DNA from 3 places in the Stappia sp. ABD4_338 genome. Region 2 is predicted to be linked to each of the others. Evidence: predicted binding sites of a transcription regulator. Region 2 holds the regulator's gene; each other region holds the start of a gene.
The links. The regulator LexA, encoded in region 2, represses DNA repair genes until DNA is damaged. The targets are predictions, from matches to a motif close to TGTTCNNNNTGTGTTCNG.
Positions count from the first base shown of each region.

Region 1 (10,028 bases), 260 kb from region 2:
GTGCGAGGCCGCCGGCATCCGCATCGCCGTGCTGACGGGAAAGGATGGCGCAAAGGCCCGCCGCGAAACCCGCGCGGCCCTGGAGGCCGGCGACATCGACCTGATCGTCGGCACCCATGCGCTGTTCCAGGGCGACATCGCCTTCGCCAACCTGGGGCTTGCGATCGTCGACGAACAGCACCGGTTCGGCGTTCACCAGCGCCTTCAACTGTCCTCGAAGGGGGCCGGCGTGGACATGCTGGTCATGACCGCGACGCCGATCCCGCGCACGCTCGTGCTGACCTATTTCGGCGACATGGACGTTTCCCGCCTGACGGAAAAGCCCGCCGGACGGCAGCCGATCAAGACCGTCACCGTGCCGCTGGAGCGCATGGACGAGGTGGTCGAACGTCTCCGGCGCGCCCTTGACGAAGGCACGAAGGCCTATTGGGTCTGCCCGCTGGTGGAGGAGTCGGAAAAATCCGATCTGGCGGCGGCGGAAGAGCGCTTCGAGGTGCTGACCCAGGTGTTCGGACCCCGGGTCGCGCTGGTGCACGGCCGCATGAGCGCGGAGGAGAAGGCGTCCGCGATGACCTCCTTCAAGGATGGCGACGTGGGGCTTCTGGTCGCGACGACGGTGATCGAGGTCGGCGTCGACGTTCCCGCCGCAACGATCATGGTGATCGAGCACGCCGAGCGCTTCGGCCTGTCGCAGCTCCACCAGTTGCGCGGCCGTGTCGGACGCGGCAGCGAGGCATCCACCTGCTTGCTTCTCTACAAGGCCCCCGTCGGCGAGACGGCGCGCGCGCGCCTCTCCATCATGCGCGACACGAACGACGGATTCCTGATCGCCGAGGAGGACCTGCGCCTGCGCGGCGAGGGAGAAATCCTGGGCACGCGCCAGTCGGGAATGCCGGGCTTTCGCATCGGCGACGCGGCGACCCACGCCGATCTCATAGAGATGGCCCGCGACGACGCGCGTCTGGTGCTGGAAAGGGACCCCGATCTCACCAGCGAGCGCGGTCGCGCGCTGCGGGTTCTGCTCTATCTCTTTGCCCGTGACGAGGCGGTGCGCCTGCTCCGGGCTGGCTGACCTGCCTGGCGGGCGGCCTCAGCGCTTGCTCCCGCCGGAGGCTTTCTTGCCGTCGTCAAGCGCCTCCCCTTCCAGAATCGCGAGCTTGGCGTATTCGGGGCTTACCAGACCGGCGGAGATCACCAGCTTGGCGGCTTCCTCGACGGTCATGTCGAGTTCGATGACTTCCTGTTTGGGCACGAACAGCAGAAAACCGGAGGTCGGGTTCGGCGTCGTCGGCAGGAACACCGCCGTCACCTCGTGCCCCTGGTCGTTGAGCTTGTGCGCCACCTCGCCGCGCGCGTCGGTGGCGATGAAGACGATTGCCCACAGACCCGGGCGTGGGTACTCGATGATTGCCGCCTTCTTGAAGCTGTTGGAGCGCTCCGCAAGCACCGTCTCGAAGATCTGCTTCAGACCGCTGTAGAGATTGCGCACCACCGGCATCCGCCCGAGCAGCAGCTCGCCGTAGGACAGAAGCGTGCGCCCGGCGATGTTGGCGGTCAGGAACCCGATGAAGACCAGGCCGATGAAGGCGACGATGAGCCCGATCCCGGGCATGGGGAACGGCAGATAGGTGTCCGGATTGTAGTAGTGCGGCAGGAGCGGCTTCACCCAGCCGTCGACCCATTGCACGATGGACCAGGACAGATAGGCGGTGATCCCGAGCGGTCCCGCCACCACGAGTCCCGTCAGGAAATAGTTCCTGAGCCGGGTCATGCCGCCCGGCCGCGCGGGCTTTGCCTCACCCTCGTGATGTTCGTCCGTAGTCTGTCCGCTCATGTGGTCCTGTCGTCCTGCCTCTGGGGCCCCTGGCCCCGTCTGCCCCTCAGCAATAGATAAGCGAGGCACAGGCCAAGGGAAACTGATAGAAGGTCCCTGGCGAAAATATGGGCGCATCGCACCTCAGGAGAGCACACTTCCCATGCTCGCACGCACCGTCTTTGCCACGCTGGGCGCGCTTCTGGTCGCCCTGGGTGTTATCGGCGCCTTCCTGCCGCTGCTGCCCTCGACGATCTTCTTCATCATGGCGGCCGGCTGTTTCGCCCGCTCCTCGCCGACCCTCGAGGCCTGGCTCCTGGACCACCGCACCTTCGGTCCGCCGATCCGCGCATGGCGCGAGAGCGGTGCGATCTCGCGCCACGGCAAGATGCTGGCGCTGGGCGGAATGGCCTTCGGCTACACGATGTTCTACATCGGCGCGCGTCCCTCGCCATGGCTTGCCGCCGGCGTGGCGCTCTTCTTCGTCGGCAGCGCGCTCTTCGTCGCGACAAGGCCCACACCTTAGCTTTTGCCCACATCTCCCTCGGCTTTTGTTTACCCTGAAGGGAGCTTCGGCCCGGAGGAAGGCTTGGAACAGCCCGTCCTGTGACCCCGGTCACGCTGCGTTCAGCTTCGCCCGGCCAAGCTTGTGTCGCAACGTCATCCCCACGGCTGTCGCAGGGGCCGGCGTTTCGTCACCAAACGCCGAGGACCTGGTCATGATCCGTCTTGCCCCAACCGGCCCCTGCGCCGACCCCGCCCCCGACCGGCGCATGTTCCGCCTGACCGCCGCATTGCTTCTCGCCGCACTGGCCGCCGTCCTGTCGGCGTTCCTGTCGCCCGCCTCCGCCCAGCCGATCGAGATCCGTCCCGACCTCAGGCCGGTGATCCGCCCGGACGTGCTGCCGCAGACGCTGCCGCGCGTCTGCGCGCCGCCACGCGTGATGCGCAACGGGCGGTGCATCAACCCCGTTCAGCCGGGCCGCGACATCGTCTGCCGGCCACCGAAGGTCAGGCGCGGTAACCAATGCGTCGATCCGCTGCGACCGCCGGTGGTCTGTGTTCCACCGCGCGTCGCGCGCAATGGCCGCTGTGTCATGCCCGCGCCCTCGCCCATGCCGGTGGTGTGCCCCGCCCCGAAGATCCGCGTGAACGGGCGGTGCGTGGACCCGGTTCGTCCTCGTCCGATCGTCTGCGAGCCGCCGCGCGTGCGTCGGGGCAACCGCTGCGTGATGCCCGACGTCCGCCCCGCCTGCCGACTGCCCTATGTCTGGTCGCGGGCCGCCCGTCGCTGCATCCTGCCAGTGCCGGTTCCCCCGATCACGCCGCCGCCGGCGTGCGAGGCACCCTGGCGCTATTCCGCCGAGGCCAGCGGCTGCATCTGCCCCAGCGGCCGCGTTGTGGTGAACGGCGCCTGCGTGCGCCGCGAGAGCCAGTCGTGCAGCTATCCCTTCGTCTGGTCGGGGTCCGCCGGTCGCTGCGTCTGCGCCAGGGGGTTCTCGTCTTACGGAACCGGTTGCGCTCCCGACCGTCCGACACCGAGCCCGCAGGACAACATCCTGTGGATCCAGTCCTGCCTGAATGCGGCCGGCTATGACGCCGGTCCCGAGGACGGCCTCGCGGGACGCCGCACGCGCAGTGCCTGGAATGCCTTCCGTGCGGACGAAAACCTTGCCGGCGACAGCTCCTACACGGACCCGGAAACGCTGGCGAAGCTCTTCGAGGCCTGCCGTCCGGAGGGCGCACCGCCGCCGGAGACAAGCAATGCGGACGACAAGGAGGAGCCCGCCGCGCCGGATGACACGGAGGCGGACGACGAGACGAAGGCCGGCTCGACGGACGCCGACACCGGTGAGAGCAAGGGCGAAGAGACCGATGCGGGGGCGCTCACGCCCGCGCCGGCCCAATGCGCCACCGGCAAGCTCTACACGATGCTGAGCGCGCAGGACGCCAGCGTCGAACCCTGCGGCCGCCTCTGCATTCCCGCCCCCGAAGGACTGAGCGAGGACGAACTGGCGGAGCGGGCCGAAAGGCAGGGCATCACCTGGTGCCGCTCCTGCGTCGCCGTCGGAGACCTGGGCCTGCTTTGCCCGCAGCCGGATGAGGCGGGAGACGCGGCGAACCCCTGACCGGCGGGTGACGCCGGCCACAAAACGACAAAGGCCGCCGGAAGAACCGGCGGCCTTTGCAAACCTGTTTCTTTTCAAGCCTGACGAACCCCGATCAGAACGGGATTTCGTCATCCATGTCGCCGCCGGGGCCACTGCCGAAGCCACCGCTGCCGCTGCCTCCGCCACCGGAACGACCGCCGCCGCTGCCTCCACCGAAGCCGCCGTCGTCGTAACCGCCCGAGCGGCCTCCACCACCGCCGAAGCCGCCTCCACCGGCGCTTCCGCCACCGCCACCGAAGTTGCCGCCGCCTCCGCCGCCGCCCTCACCGCGCCCGTCGAGCATGGTCAGCGTGGAGTTGAAGCCCTGCAGCACGATTTCGGTCGAGTAGCGGTCCTGGCCGGACTGGTCCTGCCACTTGCGGGTCTGGAGCTGACCTTCCACGTAGATCTTCGACCCCTTGCGCAGGTAGCTTTCGGCGACCTTGGCCAGACCCTCGTTGAAGATCACGACCCGGTGCCATTCCGTCCGCTCGCGACGCTCGCCCGTGGAGCGGTCGCGCCAGTTCTCGGAGGTCGCCACGCGCAGGTTGACGACCGGGCGCCCGTCCTGCATCCGCCGCACCTCGGGGTCGGCCCCCAGATTGCCCACCAGGATCACCTTGTTGACGCTTCCCGACATCCTGAACTCCTTAAGATCGGTCCTTGTCGCGGGAGCCCGTCCCGCTGGTCTCCTCGTCGCGGAACCGTGATTCCGCGGATCGCGATGGCGGGCCCCTGTCCCGCCTGCCGGCCCTTGCGAACATCGCGGAACGGGCTGGCCGAAAATGACATCGCCGCCGGCTTGCGGCGGTCTCGGCGCGGGCTAAGGCCTCGCACGCGATCCGCCACCATAGGCGCATCGCCGCCGCGCTGCCGGGCCAAACTGCGCCTTTTCCACAATCGCCGGGCCATGCGTGAAGGGCACCGCGCCAAGGTTCCGCCTTTGTTCCACATCAGTGCGCTCCACACAAGTCTGCAGAGACATGCCTTGCACAAGATGAAGCGCGCCCCATCTCCATGCTTGGCGCAAGCTCTCGTTCCCGCTATGTTCCGTAAACTCATCGGATGGTCGCCCGCCTGCGTATCACAGGTCTGCCGCGCTCTTCCGTCAATCGACGCGCGCACTCTCATGGCGTAGAACGGCCCTCCCGCCGCGTCCGCGCCGGACACCGAAATTCCGTCAAAGGCCGAACCGTCACGCCGAGGGCGCCGGTGCGCGCCTCACCGTCATCAGGGACCCGCCTGCCCATGCCGAAGTCGTCCAAGCCCACGCCGGCCCCGACCAGCACCGCCTCCGACGCCGCGGACCGTCGCGTCATCAGCGTGCGCGGCGCGCGCGAGCACAATCTGAAGAATGTCGACGTGGACCTGCCGCGCGACTCGCTGATCGTCATGACCGGCCTGTCGGGCTCGGGAAAGTCGTCGCTGGCCTTCGACACGATCTACGCCGAAGGCCAGCGCCGCTACGTCGAGAGCCTGTCGGCCTATGCGCGCCAGTTCCTGGAGATGATGCAGAAGCCGGACGTCGACCAGATCGACGGTCTGTCGCCCGCGATTTCCATCGAGCAGAAGACGACCTCGCGCAATCCGCGCTCGACGGTCGGCACCGTGACGGAGATCTACGACTACCTGCGCCTGCTTTTCGCGCGCATCGGCGTGCCCTACTCGCCCGCGACCGGCCTTCCCATCGAAAGCCAGACGGTCAGCCAGATGGTCGACAGGATCCTGGCCCTCGATGAGGGAACGCGCCTCTATCTGCTCGCGCCCATCGTGCGCGGACGCAAGGGAGAGTACCGCAAGGAGCTGGCGGAGCTCATGAAAAAGGGCTTCCAGCGCGTCAAGATCGACGGTGAATTCCACGAGATCGCCGACGCTCCGGCGCTCGACAAGAAGCTCAAGCATGACATCGACGTGGTGGTCGACCGCATCGTGGTCCGCGAGGACATCGGAGGTCGTCTGGCGGACTCGCTGGAAACCGCCCTGGGGCTCGCCGAAGGGCTCGCCATCGCGGAGTTCGCCGACAAGCCGCTACCTCCGGCGGGCGACGATGCGGTGCTGCAGAACCGCAACGAGACCCACGAGCGGATGCTGTTTTCGGAAAAATTCGCCTGCCCGGTCTCCGGCTTCACGCTGCCCGAGGTCGAGCCGCGCCTGTTTTCCTTCAACAATCCCTTCGGCGCCTGCCCGACTTGCGACGGTCTGGGCACGACGCTCGCCTTCGAGCCGGACCTGGTCGTTCCCGACCAGACCCTGACCCTGCGCGAGGGCGCGGTGCTGCCGTGGGCCAAGACCGGCTCCACCTCGCCCTACTACGCCCAGACGCTCGAGGCGCTGGCGCGCCACTACGGCGCGAACATGGGCACGCCCTGGAACGAATTGCCGGAAGACCTGCGCAACGCGATCCTCTTCGGGTCGGGACGCGAGAAGGTCGAGTTCGTCTATGACGACGGTGTGCGCAGCTACCGCACCAGCAAGACCTTCGAAGGCGTAATCGGCAACATCGAGCGCCGCTGGCGCGAGACCGAGTCCGAATGGGTGCGCGAGGAGCTGTCGCGCTATCAGTCGGACCGTCCCTGCCCGGCCTGCAACGGCTACCGGCTGAAGCCCGAGGCCCTGTGCGTCAAGATTTCCGAGCGGCACATCGGCGAGATCTCGCAACTCTCGATCCGGGACGCGGGAACCTGGTTCGAGGCACTGCCCGGCGCGCTCACCGACAAGCAGCAGGAAATCGCCGTCCGCATCCTCAAGGAAATCCGCGAGCGGCTGAAGTTCCTCAATGACGTGGGCCTCGACTACCTGTCGCTGTCGCGCAATTCCGGAACGCTGTCGGGCGGCGAAAGCCAGCGCATCCGCCTCGCCTCGCAGATCGGTTCCGGCCTCACTGGCGTTCTCTACGTTCTCGACGAGCCGTCCATCGGCCTGCACCAGCGCGACAACGCCCGCCTGCTTGAAACGCTGAAGCACCTGCGCGATCTCGGCAACACGGTGATCGTGGTGGAGCACGACGAGGACGCGGTTCTCACCGCCGACCACGTCGTCGACATTGGCCCCGGCGCCGGCGTTCATGGCGGAGAGATCGTCTCCCAGGGCACTCCGGAGCACATTCTCGCAGACCCCAACTCCCTGACGGGACAGTATCTTTCCGGCAAGATGGCGATCGAGGTGCCAAGCCAGCGCCGGCCGTCCCTCAAGGGGCGGCGCCTGAAGGTCGTCGGCGCGCGGGGCAACAACCTCAAGAATGTCACCGCCGAGGTGCCACTGGGCACCTTCACCTGCATCACCGGTGTTTCGGGTGGCGGCAAGTCCACCTTCCTCATCGACACGCTCTACAAGGCGGCGGCGCGGCGGCTGAACGGGTCGCGCGAGACGCCCGCGCCGCACGATCACATCGAGGGGCTGGAGCTGCTCGACAAGGTGATCGACATCGACCAGTCGCCGATCGGGCGCACGCCGAGGTCCAACCCCGCGACATACACCGGCGCCTTCACGCCGATCCGCGAGTGGTTCGCCGGCCTCCCGGAAGCGAAGACACGCGGCTACCAGCCGGGCCGTTTCTCCTTCAATGTCAAGGGCGGCCGCTGTGAGGCGTGCCAGGGCGACGGCGTCATCAAGATCGAGATGCACTTCCTGCCCGACGTCTATGTCACCTGCGACGTCTGCCAGGGAAAGCGCTACAATCGCGAGACGCTGGAGGTGGAGTTCAAGGGCAAGTCCATCGCCGACGTGCTGGATATGACGGTCGAGGAAGGCGCGCGCTTCTTCCAGGCGGTGCCGGCCGTGCGCGACAAGCTGGAAACGCTGGCGCGCGTCGGCCTCGGCTACGTCAAGGTGGGGCAGCAGGCAACCACGCTTTCGGGTGGCGAGGCGCAACGCGTCAAACTCGCCAAGGAACTGTCCAAGCGGGCCACCGGCCGCACGCTCTACATCCTCGACGAGCCGACCACCGGCCTGCACTTCCACGATGTCGCCAAGCTGCTGGAAGTGCTTCACGAACTGGTCGAGCAGGGCAACTCCGTCCTGGTCATCGAACACAATCTGGAGGTCATCAAGACCGCCGACTGGATTCTCGATCTCGGTCCGGAAGGCGGTGACGGAGGCGGCACGCTGGTCGCGGCCGGCCCGCCGGAAGCCATCGTCGAGGTGGAGGAAAGCTACACCGGGCGCTTTCTCAAGGAGGTTCTGGAGCGACGCCCCGTCCGCCGCCGCCGGACGGTCACGGCCGCCGAATAGCTTCCCCCTGACGTCGTTGTCCCCGCCCGGCGCGGCCCCGCGCCGGCCGACACTGCCTTGCGGGGGCGGAAGACATGCATGCTTCCGCCCTTCACAAGACCCGCGCTTTTCGCGCGCTTTTCGCCGAAACGAACCCTCGCGAACCTGTGGCCTTTCGTGGGAGCGACGCGCAGGCCGCATCGCAACGGATCGTTAACAAACTGATTTGCGTGCAATTATCGGAATTGGGGCGGACGTCTCGCGGCAATTATTTTGCAATGCACAATCTGCATGGCTGCCGTGCGAAAATCGCGCTTTTTTTCTTTATCCGAAAAAACTATCTCATGGGCATCGGATCGACGCGCTGGCGGGACACGCAATTCAGTCCCCGGCGCCCCAAGAGGTGACACAATCATGTTCGACACGCTGACCCGCAAGTACCGCAACTGGCGCAGCTACCACGCAACCGTTTCCGAGCTCTCGCGCCTCACGAGCCGCGAACTCAGCGACCTCGGCATCGCCCGTGGCGACATTCACTTCGTCGCCCGCCGCGCAAGCCGATAACAGATCACGATAAGGAAGACAGACCTCCTCCCCTGTCTTCTGTCGTGTCCCGGTGGGGTTACCTCCTCCCAACCCCGTCCGGATATAGCGTCGCCCGCCGGTTCTCCTCCCTCCGGCGGGCGATCGCTTTTTTATGTAGGCATGAGGTGACGGACCAGGCCTGACAAGGCCGGCCGCCCCGGCCTTCCCACTCCCGACCATCGTTCCGAGACCGGAAGACATCGTGCCCGAACGGGCCCGGTGACAGACGCGTCCGGCATGGATCGCGAAAGCGCGGAAAGCGACCGAACGCGGTCCGACCTCTGCAGTTTTCGCAGGCCCGGCATTCCGAGGTTGCGCGTTCAAAAAACGCCGACTCGTCCCATATCAGGGCCAACGAGATTTGGTGCAGCGCAACACGCGCCGCTCCACCGATGAAGCGATGAAAAAAAGCGGGCCGCAAACGGTCCGCATACACAAAGGAGACGCATCATGTTCGACACGTTCGTTCGCAAGTACCAGTCCTGGCAGAAGTATCGCCGCACCTACGACGAGCTTTCCCGCCTGTCCAACCGCGAGCTGGCCGACCTCGGCATCGGCCGCGGCGACATCCAGTTCATCGCGCGCGGTTCGCACCGCTAAGCGACTCGCGAAAGACGGGACGCACACGCGACCTGTTCGAAGCGACTGCAGTCAAAAAGCGCCAACCGGTTGTCCGGTCGGCGCTTTTTTCGTATCCGACGACGGGCTTTCCACCGCGAGAGGCAGACTTCGGCCTTGCTGCGGCGCACGATTCCGCTGCGTTCTTGTTGCATTGCAAAAAAAGCAGGGCTGCCATGCAGGACCAGCACTGGAAACTCTGACAGGACTCGCCCATATATTGGTCATCGACACGGGCACTCCTCCTCCCAGCCCGCTGTCGTGTCGGTCGGTTTACCTCCTCCCAAACCGACCTCCTATAACGAGCGCTCGCCGGATCTCCTCCCTCTGGCGGGCGTTTGTTGTTTCTGGCTCCCGAAACACATCCGGACCCTGCACGCGGATTTGCAACCCCAGGCAAATCCGGGCGCCAAATTACGTAAACTTGCACGAATCTTTATCGAAAATTGAGTCGCCGACACGCGTCAGCGCGTCTCGTCGGACCCTGTCGGCGCAAGCGTCTCGAGCACGTCGCGCTCCGCCTCGGCGATGCGACCGGCAGCGGCCGCATTGGCCTTGAAGCTGTGCTCCGCCGAAAGCATGTCGATCATCGCCCCGGCCATGTCGGAAGAAAACCGCACGCCGTCCGGCGGTGGCGGCGTGCCGCCCTGCGG
Region 1 covers NZ_CM149982.1:1,784,803-1,794,830, reverse strand. The annotation lists gene recG (ATP-dependent DNA helicase RecG) at 1-1,072, shown strand, start outside; gene ACYX4S_RS08335 (DUF502 domain-containing protein) at 1,091-1,834, opposite strand; gene ACYX4S_RS08330 (YbaN family protein) at 1,977-2,339, shown strand; gene ACYX4S_RS08325 (peptidoglycan-binding domain-containing protein) at 2,533-3,942, shown strand; gene ssb (single-stranded DNA-binding protein) at 4,037-4,603, opposite strand; gene uvrA (excinuclease ABC subunit UvrA) at 5,212-8,193, shown strand; gene ACYX4S_RS08310 (DUF1127 domain-containing protein) at 8,587-8,736, shown strand; gene ACYX4S_RS08305 (DUF1127 domain-containing protein) at 9,208-9,357, shown strand; gene ACYX4S_RS08300 (hypothetical protein) at 9,840-10,028, opposite strand, start outside.
Region 1: the regulator LexA is predicted to act here: its motif matches at 4,999-5,016, upstream of uvrA (excinuclease ABC subunit UvrA).

Region 2 (10,028 bases):
GGTCCCGAGCCCGTGTAGAGCTGGCGCGGACGGCCGATCTTCTGGGACGGATCCTCGACCATTTCCTTCCACTGGGCGATCCAGCCGACCGTGCGCGCGAGGGCGAACAGCACCGTGAACATGGTGGTCGGGAAGCCGAGCGCACGCAGCGTGATACCGGAGTAGAAGTCGATGTTCGGGTAGAGCTTCTTCTCCACGAAGTACTCGTCGCTGAGCGCGATCTTCTCCAGCTCCATGGCAACGTCCAGAAGCGGATCGTCACGGATGCCGAGCTCGGCCAGCACCTCGTGCGTGGTCTTCTGCATGATGCGGGCGCGCGGGTCGTAGTTCTTGTAGACCCGGTGACCGAAGCCCATCAGACGGAACGGATCGTTCTTGTCCTTGGCGCGCGCGATGAACTCCGGAATGCGGTCGACCGACCCGATCTCGGAGAGCATCGTGAGCGCCGCCTCGTTGGCGCCGCCGTGTGCCGGGCCCCAGAGGCAGGCGATGCCGGCCGCGATGCAGGCGAACGGGTTGGCGCCCGACGAGCCGGCGAGACGGACGGTCGAGGTCGAGGCGTTCTGCTCGTGGTCGGCATGGAGGATGAAGATCCGGTCCATGGCGCGCGCGAGCACCGGGTTCACCTTGTACTCCTCGCAGGGGACGGCGAAGCACATGTGCAGGAAGTTCGACGCGTAGTCGAGGTCGTTGCGCGGATACACGAACGGCTGGCCGACGTGGTACTTGTAGGCCATGGCCGCAAGCGTCGGCATCTTCGCGATCATGCGCAGGGACGCGACCATGCGCTGGTGCGGATCCGAGATGTCGGTGGAGTCATGGTAGAATGCCGAGAGCGCGCCCACGGTGCCTACCATTATTGCCATCGGATGGGCGTCCCGACGGAAGCCGGTGAAGAAGCGCGACATCTGCTCGTGGATCATCGTGTGATAGGTCACGCGATGCACGAAGTCGTCCTTCTGCGCCTTGGTCGGCAGCTCGCCGTAGAGCAGCAGGTAGCAGCTCTCCAGGAAGTCACCGTGTTCGGCCAGCTGCTCGATCGGATAGCCGCGATAGAGCAGGGTGCCCTCGTCGCCGTCGATGTAGGTGATCGCGGACTCGCACGACGCCGTGGAGGTGAAGCCGGGATCATAGGTAAAGCAGCCGGTGTCGCGGTACAGCGCGCCGATGTCGAGCACGTCCGGTCCGACGGACCCCTCGCGCATGGCGAGATCATAGGACGTGTCGCCGATGGTCAGCTTGGCAGTCTTGTCGCTCATATAGGCTACCCCCATTTGAGAGATGGGCGCCGTGCGCATCCCCGGCCCGGTTTCCGTATAAGGAGGACGGAGCCGAACGCACGGCGGGAGGAAAGGTCGGATGTTGCGTATCCCATTTGCCGACAACCCGCAAGCGCGCGGGACTGGTGCAAAGGTCGCATGGTGAGCGTGGCGTCACCTTTGGCGCGGGCGGAACCTTGCGTGCCGCTTGGGCAGGTCCGTCCGCGCCGGATTTTTCAGGCTCCGGCCTGATCGCGAATGCGGGCGAGCGATTCCGCCCGGCTCAGCACGTCCAGAACGTCGAAAACGGGCGGCGAGGTGGTGCGCCCGGTCAGCGCCGCGCGCAGCGGTTGCGCCACCTTGCCGAGCTTGAGGTCCTTTTCCTCGGCGAAGGCGCGCACGCAGGCCTCGGTGGTTTCGGCGGTGAACTCCTGAAGCGCGTCGAAACGCTCCGCGATCTCGCCGAGCATGGCCCGTGCCGCCTCGTCGAGCTGCTTGTCCGCCTTGGCGTCGAGCGAAAGCGGGCGGCTGGCCCAGAGGTAGCCGGCGCTGTCGACAAGCTCCACCAGCGTCTTGGCGCGCTCCTTGAGACCGGGGAGGGCGGCGCGGAACTTCGCCTCGTTCCCGGGGCTCGCGAGCCACTCGATCACCGGAGCGCCGTTCTCGGCATGGGGCAGATAGGCGGCGAGATCGCCCATCAGCGCCTCGATGCTTGCGTCCCGCATGTAGTGGCCGTTGAGATTCTCCAGCTTGGTCATGTCGAAACGCGACGGCGAGCGGCCGATGGCGTCGAGATCGAACCAGGAGATCATGTCGTCGGTGGAGAAGATCTCGTCGTCGCCGTGGCTCCAGCCCAGGCGGGCGAGATAGTTGCGCATGGCCGCCGGCAGGAAGCCCATGGCGCGATAGGCCTCGGCGCCGAGCGCGCCGTGGCGCTTGGACAGCTTCGCCCCGTCCGGCCCGTGGATCAGCGGGATATGCGCCATGACCGGCACGTCCCAGCCGAGCGCCTTGTAGATCAGCGTCTGGCGGGCGGCGTTGGTGAGATGGTCGTCACCGCGCACGATATGGGTGACGCCCATGTCGTGATCGTCCACGACCACCGCCAGCATGTAGGTCGGCGTGCCGTCGGAACGCAGCAGGACGAGGTCGTCCAGGTTCTCGTTCTGGAACACCACGCGTCCCTGCACCTTGTCGTCGATGACCGTTTCACCTTCCACCGGCGCCTTGAGCCGGATGGCGGGGGAAACGCCGGCCGGCGCCTCGGACGGGTCGCGGTCACGCCAGCGCCCGTCGTAGCGCGGCGGCAGGCCCTTGGCCTTCTGCTCCTCGCGCATGGCGGCAAGGTCTTCCTGCGTGGCGTAGCAGCGGTAGGCCATGCCGCGCGCCAGAAGCTCCTCGGCCACCTCGCGATGGCGCTCGGCGCGCGCGAACTGGGAGATCGGCTCGCCGTCCCAGTCCAGGCCGAGCCAGGTCAGTCCGTCGAGGATCGCGGCGATCGCCGCATCGGTCGAGCGTTCGCGGTCGGTGTCCTCGATGCGCAGCAGCATCCTGCCGCCGAAACGCTTGGCATAGAGCCAGTTGAAGAGCGCGGTGCGCGCGCCGCCGATGTGCAGGAAGCCGGTCGGCGAGGGAGCGAAACGCGTGACGACGGGAGCGGTCATGAAGGGCCTTATCGTTCTTCGGTCAGATCGTGGACGTGCCTTGGTCGTGTCCTCGGCGGATCGGGTGTCGGCCTCCGGCCCCGGAAGGAGGGCGGCCGGCACGACATGCGGCACGAGCCAGGCCACGGTGCAACCGCGTATTGGCAAGAATGGCATCTTGCGCGTGTGTCGGGTTGCATTGCACGCTGCCTGGGCCATGTGCGGCGGATCACCGTTTAGCATGGCCCTTTGCCGCTTCCCAAGGCCGAAATCCGCGTTGCCCGGTGTGGGGCGCGAGAGGATGGCCTCCACGCGAGGGGGGAGTGAGGGTGGCTCCCGCGCCGTGCCAGGGGATCTGGCGTCACCGGACCGCGACAGCACAGCCGGCGACCGCCAGGCGGGCAACGGAGACGGCGGACAGGCGGGCAACGGAGACGCGGGCAATGTGAACGCAGGCGGACGCCGGGGGGCAGCCGATGGCAGCGGGGAGCCGGGACGGTGGCCGCCGACGCGCGACGGCCGGGGCGGGGGATGACGACGGCGCCGCTCCGGGACCGGACGGAGCCGACACGATCGCGCCTGACGGCAAGGCGCCTGACGGCAAGGCTTTCGATGAGAAGACCCGTGCCCGTGGCGCGCGGCGGTTCGCCTCGCTCGCGGCCATTCTTGAGAGCCGGCGGCGCGAGCGGCGTTTTCGGGAAATCCTTGCAGACGAGGGGGACGAGCCTGGAGGCCCCTTCGTTCGCCGGATCCGGGCGGGCGTCCGGCGCGATCTGGAGGAGGGGCGCGGCCTTTCCTGGGCGAGCCTTGCCGTCGTCGCGGGGATTGCCGGGTATTTCGCCCTGCCGGCGGAGCCGTCGGCCCTTGTCGTTTGCCTGATCTCTCTCGTGTTCCTCGCGCTTGCTGTTCATGCGAGGCGGCGCGGAAGGAGTGGAGCCGTGTTCCTGCTCGCCGGGCTGCTGCTTGGCGGCGTGGGCGCGGGGGCGCTGCGCACAGCGCTTGTGGCGGCACCGGTTCTTGAGCGGGCACGCTCGCTCGCGGTCTCGGGATTCGTCGAGACGGTCGAGCAACGCCCGGGATCGCTGCGCCTGACGCTTCTGCTGCGCGAGGCCGGACGGCTACGGGCGGCCGAAATGCCCCGGCGCGTTCGTGTCACCCTGCGCGGGCGGCTCGGCGATCCGCCTCCGCGCGTGGGGACCGCCGTCTCCTTGCGCGCGCGCCTGATGCCGCCACCGGATGCGGTGATGCCGGGCGGCTATGACTTCGCCTTCCGCGCCTATTTCGCGCGTCTCGGCGCGACCGGTTTCGCCTTCACGGCGCCGCGCGAGATCGATCTCGGACCACCGCCCGTCCGCCTGAGGCTTTCCGCCGGGCTTGCGGACCTGCGGGGCGGGATCGCATCGCGCATCGCCGCCGCGCTCGGGCGCGACACGGTGGCCGGCGCGCTTGCCGTGGCGCTGATCGTCGGTGATCGCAGTGCCATTCCACCGGAGGTGACGGAGGTGCTGCGCACGACCGGCCTTGCGCATATCCTCGCGATTTCCGGACTGCACATGGCGCTGTTTTCCGGTGCGGTCTTCTTCGTGGTGCGCGCCGGGCTGGCACTCATGCGCGAGGTTTCCGACACGAAACCGATCGACCTGTGGGCGGCCGGCGCGGCCCTGGCCGCCGCCGCATTCTACCTTGCGATCTCGGGCGCCTCGGTCGCGACACAGCGCGCCTTCGTGATGACGGCTCTCGTGCTTGCCGGCCGCATGGCCGGGCGGCGCGCCCTGACGCTCAGGAACGCGGCCATCGCCGCGCTGCTGATCCTGCTGCCCGCGCCCGAATCCCTGCTCGACCCCGGCTTCCAGATGTCCTTCGCCGCCGTGGTCGCACTGATTGCCGCCTATGAGGGATTGCGCCGCATCCTGCGCGCCCGCGAGCGGAGCGACCGGGCGGCCACCGTGACGGCGGGTGCCCTGTCCGGTGGCGTCGCTCGCTGGTTCGGGGCCCTGCTGCTGACATCGCTTGTCGCGGGTCTAGCGACCGGAGCGATCGGCGCCTTCCACTTCCACCGGGTGGCGCCGCTCGGTCCTCTGGTCAACCTGCTTGCAATGCCGCTGGTGACGCTTGTCGTCATGCCCATGGCGGTCCTGGCGCTGGCACTGCTGCCGTTCGGGCTCGAGGTGCTGCCGCTGACCCTGATGGGCCTGGCGCTCGACCGGGTCGTCGCGGTTGCCACATGGGCGGACCAGTGGACGCCGGCGGAGGGCGTCGTTGGTGCCCCCTCGCTGATCGCGACGCTGCTTTTCGTGCTTGCCGGAGGTGTCCTGTGCCTCGCGCCGGGGGGCGCGCGTCGTCTGGCGCTTGTGCCCTTTCTCGCCGCCATCGGCCTGCAGGCGGTCCATCGCCAGCCGGATCTCCTGATTGCTTCGGATGGTGACGTGATCGCGCTTCGGGATGCGGACGGGCGGCTGCGGGTGAGTGCGCGTCCGGGAAGCTTCCTGTCCGGGATGTGGCTGCGGGCCGAGGGTGTTCCGTCGGCCGATCACGGGTCCCACGCGCTTGCGCGCGGCGGTGCCTATCCCCTTGCACGCGGAGGAGCACCGCCAGGCGACGGGGGCCGTGCGGCCATGTCCTGCGATCCAGGCGGTTGCGTCGCCCTTGCCCACGGTCCGGGGGGAGGGAGTGCCTTCGAGGGGATCGGGCGGCCTGATGGCAGCAGCCACGACCGCAGCAGGCATGAGGAGGGCGATTCAGGCATCAAATCAGGGGAGCGGATGACGAGGGCCGCAAGCCTGCGCCCCACTACAAGCTCGGGCCCCACTACAAGCCCGGGCGCCTCAAGCATGAGCGCTTCCGCGAACCCGGCCAGTTCTGCAGGCAGAAACGACTTCGGCGACCAGAGTCGCTTCGGAGGCCAGAGCCGCTTTGGAGTTCAGGGCGGTTTTGGCGCGCATGACCCGTATGACCCGCATGACGCAGGGCATGTCCCGCGCGCGCTGGTGTTGGCCCTGACACGAAAGCCCGAGGCGCTTGTCGGGGACTGCGCCAGGGCGGACATCCTGGTCACCCCGCTCCAGGCGCCGGCGGATTGCGCCGCGCCGATCGTCTTCGATGGCCCGCGCCTTGCTCGCGACGGCGCGGTCGCGCTGTATCTCGATCCGCGACCACCGGACGCCAAGGAAGTTGGCCTGCGCGAAACCACGACGGGACACCGCACACGCGACGGGCTGCCGTTCAGCGTGCTTGCGCGCGTCACCTATGAAACCACGCGTCCCTGGACGCCGCGTGCCCGCGCCACACCAGTCGTGTCACCGGCCTACGCCCCGGATGAGGACGACTGGCCGGCCTTCATGCGTCGCGATGCTCCGGACCTTGCCGCGTTCGAAACGACGCCATGAGGCTTTCCGTCGACCGCAGATCGCCGACGACCCGCCGGCACCCCGGTCAGTAGCGACGGAAGAGGGAGACGAGCCGCCCCTGCACGCGAACCCGGCCGGGACCGAAGATACGTGTCTCATAGGCCGGGTTGGCGGCTTCCAGCGCGATGGACGCCCCCTTCTTGCGCAGCCGCTTGAGTGTCGCTTCCTCGTCGTCCACCAGCGCGACCACGATGTCGCCGCTGTCGGCACTGTCCGTGCGACGGATCACCACCGTGTCGCCATCGAGAATGCCGGCGTCGATCATGGAATCGCCGCGCACCTCAAGCGCATAGTGCTCGCCGTTGCCGAGCAGGTCGGCGGGGATGGCAATGGAATGGCTGTGGCTCTGGATCGCCTCGATGGGAACTCCCGCAGCGATCCGGCCCATGACCGGGATCGACACGTTTTCGGTCTCCGGCATGTCCTGAGCGGGGGGCGGGGGAGGCGTGTCGGCGGGTTTTCCGAGCGATCCCTCGATGACGGAGGGCGAGAAGCCCCGGCCCCGGTTGGCCGCGAGCCCCGGCGCCACCGATTCCGGCAGCTTGACGATCTCAAGCGCCCGGGCCCGGTTGGGAAGCCGGCGAATGAAGCCACGCTCCTCGAGCGCCGTGATGAGACGGTGAATGCCGGACTTGGAGCGCAGGTCGAGCGCGTCCTTCATCTCGTCGAACGAGGGCGGAACGCCCGTCTCCTTGAGACGCTCATGTATGAAGAGGAGCAACTCGTGCTGCTTGCGCGTCAACATCCTTCGGCAATCCTCTTCCTTGGGCCGGACCGTTACGCGGAGCCCGGCCATTCGCCATACGCCCCTTGTCCGGTCTTGCCAGGCCGTCGTGCCGGCCGTGCATGGCAATCTCGTAGCGTTCGCACCACCGCTTGCGTCCATGTGCCGGCCCGTATTCGAGCCGAATTCACACGCCCGCCACCAACTGCGTGCCGCGGGCCGGATACGCCGGAAAACGTCCGTTTCGCATCGACTCAGGCGATGGACAAATCATGAACGGATCCTACCCGTTCCCGGCTTGTTCCACAACCGGCGATTTGACGGCGGAGGGAAGGTGGCGGGAGACGGGACGACAGGGGGAGGGGGATCAGCCGCGATGCAGGCGCAGCACGGGCACCGGCGCGCCGGGCTCCAGCGCTTCGGCGTGGGGCGGGCGCACCACCAGGGCGTCGGCCCGCGCGAACGTGGCGAGCATGGAGGAATCCTGCCGCTCGAAAGGCTGCACCCGTTCCACGCCGTCGTCGCCGAACACAAGGCTGGCGCGCAGGTAGTCCTCGCGCCGGTCGTTGGCCGGAACCGGACTTGCGAGCGGCAGCATTTCCCGTCGCGGTCGGGCCGCGTCCGGGTGTCCGGAAAGCGCGAGGATCAGCGGTTTCAGGAACAGCAGCGCGCAGACGAGGCTCGAGACCGGATTTCCCGGAAGACCCAGAACCCGCATGTCGTCGATGCGTCCGGCCATCAGCGGCTTTCCCGGACGCATGGCGATGCGCCAGAAGGAGAGGTCCATGCCGGCGTTGCCGAGCGCGTCCTGCACGAGATCATGGTCGCCGACCGAGGCGCCGCCGAGGGTCACGAGAATATCGGCACCAGCCGCCTGCGCCGCACGGATCTTCTCCGCGAGCGCCTCATGTGTGTCGCGCGCGATGCCGAGCATGATCGCCTCGCCGCCGCAATCCTCGACGAAAGCCGCGAGACCCGTGTCGTTCGACGCGATGATCTGGTCGGCGGCGGGATCGCCACCCGGCGCGACGAGTTCGTCGCCGGTCGCGAGAACGGCCACCTTCGGCTTGCGATGGACGCTCACGCTGCCGTGGTTCATGGCGGCGGCGAGCGCCAGTTCGCGAAAGCCGAGCCTGCGACCCTGCGCGAGCAGCACCTCGCCTTGCGCGAAGTCGAGCCCCGCGGCGCGGATGAAGCGGCCCGGGGCGGCGGCCTCGAGAGCGGTGACCCGCTCGCCCTCGCGCGTCGCGTTTTCCTGGATCAGGATCGTGTCGGCGCCCTCGGGCACGGGCGCGCCGGTGAAGATGCGCACGGCTTCGCCCGGTCCGACACGGCCGTTGAACGCGTGGCCCGCCGGGGCCTCGCCGATGACCGTGAGATGCGCGGGCGGCGCGGCGATGTCTTCGGCCCTTACCGCGTAGCCGTCCATGGCGGAGGCGGGGAAGGGGGGCTGGTCGCGATGGGCGGCGAGGTCACGCGCGAGCACCCGGCCGTTGGCCCGCGACAGCGCAATGTCCTCGCTCCCGAGCGGAACGGTGCCCGACAGCAACCGCGTGAGCGCTTCCTCGACGGAGATGAGCCCGTCGCCGCTCACGACCTGTCGTCCTGTCTGACGAGCCCGTCCGCGCCGCGCGACCAGTCGCCGGATTTTCCGCCCGACTTGGCGTTCACGCGAATGCCGCCGATCTCCATTCCCCGGTCCACGGCCTTCGCCATGTCGTAGATCGTGAGGCACGCCGTGCTGACGGCGGTAAGCGCTTCCATCTCGACGCCGGTCCGCCCCGAAACGCGTACCAGCGCGGTGACCTTCAGCCCCGGCAGCGAGTCGTCGGGCTCGATCTCGACCGCGACCTTGGACAGCGCCAGCGGATGGCAGAGCGGAATGAGCTCGTGGGTGCGCTTGGCGGCCATGATGCCGGCAATGCGCGCGATGCCGATGACGTCGCCCTTCTTGGCGTTGCCCTCACGGATCATGGCGAGCGTTTCGGGCAGCATGGTCACATGCCCCTCGGCGACCGCCTCGCGGGAGGTCTCCGCCTTGTCCGCCACATCGACCATGCTCGCCGCGCCGCTGGCGTCGAGATGGGTGAGGCGGGGCTCGCTCTCGCGCTCGCTCATGCTGCTGGTTCCCGGGCTCTCAGCCGGCGAGCGGGGCCGTGTCGCGGGCGAGCAGCGCGCGCGTCGCGCCCGCCACGTCCGCCTGGCGCATCAGGCTCTCGCCGATCAGGAAGGTGGAGATGCCGACCTTGCCCATGCGGGCGAGATCGGCGGGCGTGAAGAGGCCGGATTCCCCGACCACCAGCCGGTCGGCGGGCACCATCGGGGCAAGCTGCTCGCTGGTGGCGAGGTCGGTCTCGAAGGTCCGCAGGTTCCGGTTGTTGATGCCGATGAGCGGGGAGGACAGCTTCAGCGCCCTCTCCATCTCCCGTGCGTCATGAACCTCGAGCAGCACGTCCATGCCGAGATCCAGCGCCGTCGCCTCAAGGCTCGCCGCCGTCTCGTCGTCCAGTGCGGCCAGGATCACGAGGATGCAGTCCGCGCCCCAGGCGCGCGCCTCGTAGACCTGATAGGTCTCGTAGAGAAAATCCTTGCGCAACGCCGGCAGGCCGGTCGCCTCGCGGGCCTGGCCGAGAAACTCCGGCGCGCCCTGGAACGAGGGCCCGTCGGTGAGAACGGACAGACATGCGGCGCCTCCCTCCTCATAGGCACGGGCAAGGGCCGGAGGATCGAAGTCGGCGCGGATCAGGCCCTTGGAAGGGCTGGCCTTCTTGATCTCGGCGATGAGACCGTAGTCTCCCGCAGCCTTGCGCGCGCGAAGGGCAGCCGCGAAGCCGCGCGGGGCGGATGCGGCGGCGGCGCGCGCCTCGATCTCCGCCTGGGAGACGGCGGCCCTGGCGGCGGCGATCTCCTCGCGCTTGTAGGCCTCGATGCGGGTCAGGATGTCAGCCATGTCCGGCCTCGCGGGTCGAGACGGCGACGAGCTTCTCCAGCGTCT
Region 2 covers NZ_CM149982.1:2,044,531-2,054,558, reverse strand. The annotation lists gene gltA (citrate synthase) at 1-1,259, opposite strand, end outside; gene gltX (glutamate--tRNA ligase) at 1,496-2,923, opposite strand; gene ACYX4S_RS09465 (ComEC/Rec2 family competence protein) at 3,379-6,288, shown strand; gene lexA (transcriptional repressor LexA) at 6,335-7,054, opposite strand; gene ACYX4S_RS09455 (molybdopterin molybdotransferase MoeA) at 7,401-8,627, opposite strand; gene moaC (cyclic pyranopterin monophosphate synthase MoaC) at 8,624-9,151, opposite strand; gene trpC (indole-3-glycerol phosphate synthase TrpC) at 9,171-9,983, opposite strand; gene trpD (anthranilate phosphoribosyltransferase) at 9,976-10,028, opposite strand, start outside.

Region 3 (10,028 bases), 1.1 Mb from region 2:
ACAACGTGCGGACGCGAAAATGGTTTCAGAACGTGTCGCCCGTGTCGAAACCGCCACCGCCGAAGGAGCCGCCGCCCGAGAAACCGCCTCCGCCGAAGCCGCCGCTGTCGCCTCCCATGGAGCCGGGCAGGCCGATTCCGCCGGGAAAGCCGACGCGGTTGCCGTGACGTGGCCGGCGGCGGCGGGCTTTCTCTGCCTTGGCCCAGTAGTCGGAGCCCGACAGCGTTCCCCTGGCGAGTTCGCCGAGCAGCACCCCTGTCAGGCTGTCGTCGTCGAAGGTCGAATCCCACGTATCGTACCGGCGGGTGCGGAACTGCCGCGCGACCTTGACCAGTTCACCTCGCCGCCGTTCCAGGTCGCGCAGGGCGCTCTGATCGTTTTCCAGTGTCAGTGCCGCCTGACCGATGCGTGCATCGAGATCCTGAAGGCGCCGGACAATGGCCTCGTCCTCGCGGGAGGGTGTGGCGCGGGCTTCCTTCCACAACGTTGAGAGCTGCTCGGAGCGCAGCGAGCGCAGAAGCGCTTCCTCCGCGCCCCGATAATCCGCGTCTTCGCCGACGAGGAAGGGCTGTTCGCGACGCACCACCTCGGCGAGTTCCGTTTCGAGGTCCTCCAGCCGGGCCGTGATTTCCTCGATCTTGGCTTCGGCCGCGTCGATCGTGGCCGCGAGGTCCTCGCCTGCAATTTCGGCGGCTGCCTGGCGCGAAAGCGCGCCCAGACGCTCCCGTTCCGCCCTGGCCTCCGTTTCACGCTCGCTGGCGTAGACGTCGAGACGCTCGGGGATCTCGACCAGCATCGCGTAGTTGGGCCTTGCGTCGTCGTAGCGGATCAGCCCGGCGACCCAGCGATCGAGCATCCGTACCACGCCGGACGAGCCGTAGGATGAGGTGCCGAAGCCGCGTTGCCAGAGATAGACGAACAGCGGATCGCCTTCGTAGGCCTTGCCCTTCTCGGCTCGATCCTCGGCCGCGCGGCGGGCCTTCTCGCGGGCCGCCTCGGCGGTTGCCCGGGCCGCATCCGCGCGCTCGCGCTGGGCGGCGTACTCCGGATCGTCGGCGAGCCGCGCGTCCACCGCCTCGAGGATATTGTCCAGGCGGTCACTTGCCGCGTCGCGTTCCCGTGTCAGCTTGCGTCGCTCGTCGGTGAGGGAGGCGACCTCCGCTTCAAGCGCGGCATGCTGGGCGCGCAGGTCCGACAGGGCGAGGTCGCGCTGCTCCAGGCGCTTGCGTGCCTCCGCCTCGTCGCGATCGATGCGCTGGCCGAAGGCGTGCTCGCCTCCATCGCGCAAGCGGAAGCGCGCAAGCTCGCGATAGGCGTCCAGTTCGGCGCGGCGCAGGTCGGCAATGTCGGCCATGGCCGTCTCGACCGCGCGTTTCATCACAGTCTCTTCCTGGCGAAGTTCGCCGAGCGTGCGCTCGATCGATCCCAGCGTCTGGCGTCCGCTTACCATGTCTGCCGTCCCGCCCCTTCAGGTGTTCCTGCCGCGTCTACCAACGGGTGATCGCTCCGGCATCGACCGGCATGTTCCAGTCCGGCTCCAGTTGTCCGCGCTCCTTGGCGCCGAGAACAGCGTTCTGGACGATGCCGTCGTCCTCCTTGTCGCGCCGGACCGCCTCGAAGGTGGATTGCGGCACGCGCTGGGCCCAGATCGTCACGGCCTCCGCCTCGCCGTCTTCCTCTGAGGTAATCTCGCGTGAAAGGGGCGTGCCGTCCGGGCCGATGGCCTCGACCACCAGATAGTAGTTCCGCGAGGCCCGGTTCGCCTGCGGAATGCGGGTCACGCCGGTCGGCGTGCCGGGGCGCGAAACGACGCGCACCTGATAGGTCTCCAGGAGCCGTGCCTCGAGCGCTTGAAGGCCGGCCAGGGCCGCCCTTGCCGCCGTCGCGTCGCCGCGCGCCGCCGCGGCCCGTCCGTCGGCTGCGATCGCCTGTGCCCGTTCGCCCGCCTCGGGAACGGATGCGAGGGCTGCGATGCGCTGTTCGAGTTCGGTGTAGCTTTCCGGCAGCGTCTGGCTCAGCTCCACGCGCAGGGCTTCCGCCGCGCGCTCGCGTGGCGCGACGACCAGAAACCGCCAGGCCAGGAAGGCCGCAAGGAGAAGGGCGAGGACGATGAGAAGGATCTTCCCCCACTTCGCCCGGGTGACATAGATCGTCGCCAGCGTTCGCGAGACGCCAAGAGCTGGCGGCGAGTAGACGAACCGGTTTTCCTTCAGGCTTTCGACGCCGTCGGAAAGAATGCGTTCGGAGACCTCGATGCCCTGGCTCTTGTAGATCTGGCGCAGGCGCTCGATCATCGCCTGGTCGCGATGGTCGCTGTCGAGTTCCCTGAGGGCGATCCTCTCGTCGTGCCGGAGCGTGTCGACGACGTCCATCGCCAGCATCAGATCATCCAGCGGTGGCCTGGTGGATGCGCTGTCGGAACCCATGCCGTCCTTCCTGTTGAGCCCGTCATGCCCGGAGAGGCGCGAGCGGCACGGACCCGGAAAACCCGGGGCCGGCTCTTTCGTTCAGTTCGGTCCCTTGGCCATCGTACCGAGTAGGGGCTGGCCGGACCGGATCGGGATCACGCGTTCAGCGCGTTGCCCTTGGCCGCGAGCTTTGCCAGGCGACGCTTTCCGTCCTCGACCGCATCGCGGATCTCTTCGGAGTTCTTCGTCGACATCTTGCGCATCTCGGTGATGATCTCGCGCGAATTGACCTGGAATGTGATCACGGAATCGACAAGCTTCTTGACCGCCGCCGCCTGGACGGTGGGGCCGTAACCCGCCTTGAGCGCCGCTTCCTGTACCGCATCACCGATCTCGGCGAGTGTCTCGAGAGATTTCGACACGCCTTCCTTCATGGCGTTCAGGGTCTCTGTCGACTCATGCAGTCCCTGCAGGCCGGTGAAGGACGCGTTGAGCGCGGTCAGCACCGAATCGTTGGTGGAGAAGAAGCTGACGGCCTGTGCGTAGACTCGTTCCTTGGCGTTCGTCGTCTGCATTAGCCGGGCCATGATGACCTCGGACGTGTTGTAGCCGATCGTCAGGTTATCGGAGAGGTCCTTGGCGATCTGGTAGCGCTTCTCCTCATCCTGCATCTCGCGCATGGTCTCGTCGCGGGCAAGCTCGAGGCGGGCCTTGGCAGCGGCGTCGGCGCCGTCATGAGCCTCGACCGCGGCGTTCGCCTTCTCGAGCGCCTCCTTGGCGCCCTCAAGCTTCGCGGTCGCGGTGTTCAGCACCTCAAGCGCCAGGACCTCGGCCTGTTTCAGGGCGCCGCGGAAGTCACGATAGGCGTCCAGGATGCGCTGTTCGCGCTCGATCTGGTCCTTGGTGTCACGCGCCACGTCTACATAGGTGTCGCGAATCTTGCCGAAACGGTCCGAAATCGTGCCGCGCGTCATGTCGCGCCACTTGTTGGACAGGCTCTCCATGAAGGAGATCTTGCCGTCGGAGAGCTGGTCGACCATGCCCTTGGCATCGTCGCGGATGGAGTTGAACGCTTCGGTGATCGCCTCGTAGCGCTCGCCGATGGACATGCTCTGGATCTCGTTGCGCACGACCTCGTTGAAGGTCTGCGCCTGCCCGAGGGTCCGGGTGATGACCGCGACCTTGTCGGGCGAGAGGTCGGAGATCTTCTCCAGAAGCGCGTTGATCGGCGCCTCGGCGGTGCTGTCGGGCATCAGGCCGAGATCCCGCAGGGCGCCGACGGCCCGATCAAGATACTGCATCGGCGAGGGAAGATTTGCAGGGGTCGTCTCTGCCATATCCGTATTCGACATGTCCGTCTCCGCCATATCAAGCTGCGCCGCCTTGCGCGTGCGCCGATCCGGGACCCATCGGGCGTCCCACAAGAAGACCGGACCAGGCTGTCCGGCAAAATCGCGATGCAACCAGTGTATCCGGTTGGAAACTCTCCCGCGCGGGCGGCCCCGCGCGCATGCGTCGTCACCCAGTTGTCACCGCCAAACGCGACTTCATCGTGACAGGCGCACCGGGACGGCGAGGCGAGTTAAGCACATTCCCGCATGAGGTTGCACCATCCAAGCGACCGGCGTGTCAGCCTTGCACCCGGGCGAGGGCGATGCGGGCCGCGAGGCGCGCGTTGTTGCGCACGAGCGCGATGTTGGTTTCCAGGCTGCGTCCTTGCGTGAGTTCCAGGATCATGGAGAGCACGAAAGGGGTGACCTCCTTGCCCGCGACACCGCGCCGGGCCGCCTCCGAGACGGCCGTCTCGATCGCGCCGGCAATCTCGTCGGAGGGGATCTCGGCAGCTTCCGGCACCGGGTTGGCGACAAGGATGCCGCCGTGTCCCGGAAAGGCCGCACGCATCGCCAGAAGCCGGGCGATTTCTTCCGCCGTGTCGAGCCGGTAAGGCGCGGCGAGACCGCTGTCGCGCGACCAGAAGGCGGGAAAGACGTCGGTTCCGAAAGCCACGACGGGCACGCCACGGGTTTCAAGCACCTCAAGCGTCTTCGGCAAATCGAGAAGCGCCTTTGCACCGGCCGCGACGACGCAGACCGGCGTGCGGGCAAGCTCCTCGAGATCGGCGGAGATGTCGAAGCTTTCCTCCGCTCCCCGGTGAACGCCGCCGATGCCTCCGGTGGCAAAGACCTCGATGCCGGCCGCATGGGCGGCCATCATGGTCGCGGCGACCGTCGTCGAACCCGGGCGGGCGGAGGCGAGCGCGAAGGCGAGGTCGGCCCGCGAGCACTTCATCACGCCGCGCGCCTGGGCCAGACGTTCAAGATTGCCGTCCGAGAGCCCGACGTGCAGGTGTCCGTCCAGCAGGGCAATGGTGGCCGGAACCGCCCCTTCCGCGCGGATGTCGGCCTCGACCTGGCGAGCGGTGTCCACATTTCGAGGCCACGGCATGCCATGGGTGACGATGGTCGATTCCAGAGCGACGATGGGGAGCCCCTCGTCCCTGGCGCGGGCAACCTCTTCACTGTAGAGCACCGGAGGCGCTTCGCGGGAGACATGTGGTCCGATGCGCGTGCCCGAGGTCTTCTCGCTCATGTCCGGTCTCCATTGGCGGGTGTCCGGCGAGCGCCGGACGGCCCGGGCTTATAGGACCTCCGGGCCCCGGCTGTCGAGGCGGGTGTCGGAGGGGCGATCGCCGACCAGCAAAGCGCGTCCGACACGGCACCGGGCGATGCCAGCGTGAGGGCCGCCGCACGAAGACCGCAGGCGGCCGCGGACGGGAGGTCGAGGCCGGTCTCGACCGCGCGCAGCGTGCCGGCCACGAGCGCGTCGCCTGCGCCCGTTACATCGTGAATGCGTTCAGGTTGCGGAACGGGAATGCCGAAGCATCCGTCGGCTGTTGCCACCACGAGGTCGGCCCCTCCGTCGCTGACGAGACAGGCGCGTACGCCCGCACGCACCAGTGCGGTCGCGAGGTGTCGTGTCCCGGGCAGCTTCCGGGCGCCGTTCTCCTCGCCGAGGATCACCTGTGCCTCGGCCCTGTTGCAGAAAAGCATGTCGAGGCGGGGCAGCACCGGCCGCAGACGCCCGGCCTTTGCCCGCGAGACCGCGTCGGCGGCGATCCGCCGGGACCCCGCCGTGGTGCAAAGCCGGTCAAGGACCTCTTCGGGAAGGTTCGCATCCAGAAACCAGAGGGAGGCGGAGCTTGCGGCAGCCATGTCGGCGCCAAAGGCTCCGGCATCGAGCGTGTCGGTGATGCGCGCGTCCACGACCGCCGCCGGCAAGGAGCCATCCGGGTCGTGAAGGGCGATGTACCGGCCGGTCGGGGCATCTTCGCGCCGTACCTCAAGAAGCCGGATCCTTTCGCGTGCCAGCCAGTCGCGAAGAACACCCGCTTCCGGGTCGTTGCCGAGCGCGCCGGCGAGGAACACCTCACTGCCGAGGCGCACCAGCCCGCGCGCCACGTTGGTCGCAACACCGCCAGGCCGCGTGGAGAAGGCGCCGGGTGTTGAGGTCTCCGGCCGGATGGCACGGGAGGCATGCACGAGCGTGTCGAGATGAATGGCACCGAAACAGCAGACGGTCATGGCGGGGCCCGGAGACAGGAAATGGCCGGTCTTGATGACACGAGTGTGCCCGATGGGAAAGCCGCACGAGAAGGGGAGGTGATTCTTCGAGAAGACGGGACTTGTCGCGCCGGGCTGCCAAACGCGTGTCCCGAAACTTGTCCCCAGATCCTGAACGAATAAAGAACAAAAGACAAATCAACGTTTTGATTCAATATCTCGATGCGATTTGCCGAATGAGAACAAAGGTGGTACAAAAGCGCGGTTTGAAACGCCGCCGCCGGCGTGAAATAAGGATGTCTCGCATGTCGCAAAACTCACTCCGCTTGGTCGAAGGCATTCAGATGGACAAAACCAAGGCGCTCGACGCCGCGCTCTCGCAGATCGAACGGGCCTTCGGCAAGGGCTCCATCATGCGCATGGGCCAGGGGCAGGTCGTCGAGGTTCAGACGGTCTCCACCGGCTCCCTCGGGCTCGACATCGCGCTTGGCATCGGCGGTCTGCCGCGCGGGCGTATCATCGAGATTTACGGGCCCGAGTCCTCGGGCAAGACGACGCTGGCGCTTCACACGGTTGCCGAGGCACAGAAGAAGGGCGGTATCTGCGCCTTCATCGATGCCGAGCATGCGCTTGATCCGGTCTACGCCCGGAAGCTGGGCGTCAACATCGACGACCTGCTGATCTCGCAGCCCGATGCTGGCGAGCAGGCTCTCGAGATTGCCGACACGCTGGTGCGCTCCGGAGCGATCGACGTTCTCGTGGTCGACTCGGTCGCCGCGCTGACGCCGAAAGCGGAACTCGACGGCGAGATGGGCGACAGCCTGCCGGGCATGCAGGCGCGTCTGATGAGCCAGGCGCTGCGCAAGCTCACGGCCTCGATCTCGCGCTCGAAATGCATGGTCATCTTCATCAACCAGATCCGCATGAAGATCGGCGTGATGTTCGGTTCGCCGGAAACGACCACCGGCGGCAACGCGCTTAAGTTCTATGCCTCGGTGCGTCTCGACATCCGCCGCATCGGCGCGATCAAGGACCGCGACGAGGTGATCGGCAACCAGACCCGCGTGAAGGTGGTGAAGAACAAGCTTGCGCCTCCGTTCCGGCAGGTCGAGTTCGACATCATCTACGGCGAGGGCGTTTCGAAGATGGGCGAACTGATCGACCTTGGCGTCAAGGGCGGCATCGTCGAGAAATCGGGTGCCTGGTTCTCCTACAACAGCCAGCGGCTTGGGCAGGGACGTGAGAACGCAAAGCAGTTCCTGCGTGACAACCCGGAGGCGGCGAACGAAATCGAGCTGGCGATCCGCCAGAACGCCGGCCTCATCGCCGAGCGTATCACCGACCCCTCCGGCCATGCGGATGAGGACGGTGTCGTCGACGAGTGATCGCAAGGGAAGGCCATCGTCGATGGCCTGACTTTCCTGCTGAAAAGTCGAGCGCCCGGTTTTCTTCGGCACGATGTGTGCGGAGAAGGCCGGGCGCCTTGCGTTCTGCCACCGGCAGACGCCTGCAATGCTGGACTTGTCGGCGGGGCAAAGCTAAAAGCGGCCCGAGATATTGGGCATGGCGAGAGCGGCGGAAGCGGTGTGCGGCAGGGCGCGCACGGACCCGTCGAGCCAGGGAGCATTGGACGGCTTTATGAGCGGTGTAAACGAAATCCGGTCGGCGTTTCTCGAGTATTTCGCAAAGAACGGCCATCAGGTGGTGTCCTCCGGCCCGCTCGTTCCGCGTAACGATCCGACGCTGATGTTCACCAACGCCGGCATGAACCAGTTCAAGAATGTGTTCACCGGCCTTGAAAAGCGCGATTACGATCGCGCCGTAACCGCGCAAAAGGTTGTGCGTGCCGGTGGCAAGCACAACGACCTGGACAACGTCGGCTACACCGCGCGTCACCATACGTTCTTCGAGATGCTCGGCAATTTCTCGTTCGGCGACTACTTCAAGGATCGCGCGATCGAACTGGCCTGGAACCTCATCACGAAGGAGTACGGTCTTCCCAAGGACCGGCTCATCGTGACCGTCTATTCCGAGGACGACGAGGCGCATGCACTGTGGAAGAAGATCGCCGGCCTTTCCGACGATCGCATCATCCGCATCCCGACCTCCGATAACTTCTGGACCATGGGCGACACCGGTCCGTGCGGTCCGTGCTCGGAGATCTTCTACGATCATGGCGATCACATCTGGGGCGGACCTCCGGGCTCCGCCGAGGAGGATGGCGACCGGTTCATCGAGATCTGGAATCTCGTGTTCATGCAGTACGAACAGACGGGCGAGGGGCGTCACGACCTGCCGCACCCGTCGATCGACACCGGCATGGGACTGGAGCGCATCGCTGCCGTCCTGCAGGGTGTGCATGACAACTACGATATCGACCTCTTCCGGGCGCTGATCTCCGCGTCGGTGAACGCGACCGGCGTCGAGGCCGAGGGCGCTGCCCAGGCCAGCCACCGCGTTATCGCCGACCACCTGCGGTCGTCGAGCTTCCTGATCGCCGACGGCGTGCTGCCGTCGAACGAAGGGCGTGGCTATGTCCTGCGGCGCATCATGCGCCGTGCCATGCGTCATGCGCATCTTCTTGGCGCGCGCGAGCCTCTGGTGTGGAAGCTGGTTCCCGCGCTCATCCGTGAGATGGGGCGTGCCTATCCGGAGCTTGGCCGCGCCGAGGCGCTCATCACCGAGACCCTGAGGCTCGAGGAGACGCGATTCCGCAAGACGCTCGAGCGCGGCCTCGGTCTTCTGGAGACGGCAACGTCCGATCTTTCCGAGGGTGGCGAACTGGATGGCGAGACCGCCTTCAAGCTCTACGACACCTACGGCTTCCCGCTCGACCTGACCCAGGACGCGCTGCGGGCCCGCGGCATTGCCGTTGATACCGACGGCTTTGCAAGCGCCATGGAACGCCAGAAGGCGGAAGCCCGCGCGGCCTGGTCCGGCTCCGGCGAGGCGGCGACCGATGCGGTCTGGTTCGCCGTCAAGGACCGTTGCGGGGCGACGGATTTCCTGGGCTACGAGACAGAAAAGGCCGAGGGAGTGGTGCTGGCCATCGTGTCCGACGGCAAGGAAGTGGAGACGCTCGCCGAGGGCGACACCGGTCTCGTGATCCTGAACCAGACTCCCTTCTACGGGGAATCGGGTGGCCAGGTCGGCGACACGGGCGTCATGAAGGGCGAGGGCGTCGAGCTTCAGGTCACCGACACCCAGAAGAAGGCGGACGGTCTGTTCGTTCACGAGGTGAAGGTCGTGTCCGGCTCGTTGACGCGCGACGCCGCGCTGGAGCTTGTCGTCGACGGCGCGCGCCGCGGCGCGATCCGCGCGAACCATTCCGCCACCCATCTGGTGCATGAGGCTCTGCGCGAGGTGCTCGGCACCCATGTGGCACAGAAAGGCTCGCTCGTGAGCCCGTCTCGCCTGCGCTTCGACTTCTCTCATCCCAAGCCGATGTCGGAGGAGGAACTGCGCAGGGTCGAGGATCTGGCCAACGAGATCGTCTTGCAGAATTCCGCGGTGGAAACCCGCCTCATGGGCGTCGAGGATGCCATCGAGGAAGGGGCGATGGCGCTGTTCGGCGAGAAGTACGGCGACGAGGTGCGTGTTGTCTCCATGGGTACGGCGCTTGAGGGCGACAAGGCCGGAAAGACCTACTCGCTGGAGCTGTGCGGCGGCACCCATGTCCGGCGTACCGGCGATATCGGCCTGGTGCGCCTCGTGTCCGAGGGAGCCGTCGCGGCCGGCGTCCGACGTGTGGAGGCGCTGACCGGCGCTGCGGCGCGTCATCATCTCACCGAGCAGGACGAGCGCCTGCGCGAGGCCGCGAACGCGCTCAAGGTCGCGCCCGCCGATGTCGCCTCCCGCGTTACGGCGCTCGTGGACGAGCGGCGCAAGCTTGAGCGCGAGCTGGGCGAAATGCGCAAGAAGCTCGCCATGGGCGGCGGTGGCGGCGAAAGTGCCGGGCCGAAGGAGATTGCCGGCGTGAAGCTGTCCGCCCGTGTGGTGGAAGGGCTGAATCCGAAGGATCTCAAGGGCCTTGTGGACGAGGCAAAGACACAGCTGGGGA
Region 3 covers NZ_CM149982.1:989,744-999,771, forward strand. The annotation lists gene ACYX4S_RS04370 (coiled-coil domain-containing protein) at 26-1,450, opposite strand; gene ACYX4S_RS04375 (DUF6384 family protein) at 1,488-2,426, opposite strand; gene ACYX4S_RS04380 (coiled-coil domain-containing protein) at 2,564-3,760, opposite strand; gene ACYX4S_RS04385 (pseudouridine-5'-phosphate glycosidase) at 4,038-4,997, opposite strand; gene ACYX4S_RS04390 (PfkB family carbohydrate kinase) at 4,994-5,989, opposite strand; gene recA (recombinase RecA) at 6,274-7,353, shown strand; gene alaS (alanine--tRNA ligase) at 7,607-10,028, shown strand, end outside.
Region 3: the regulator LexA is predicted to act here: its motif matches at 6,140-6,157, upstream of recA (recombinase RecA).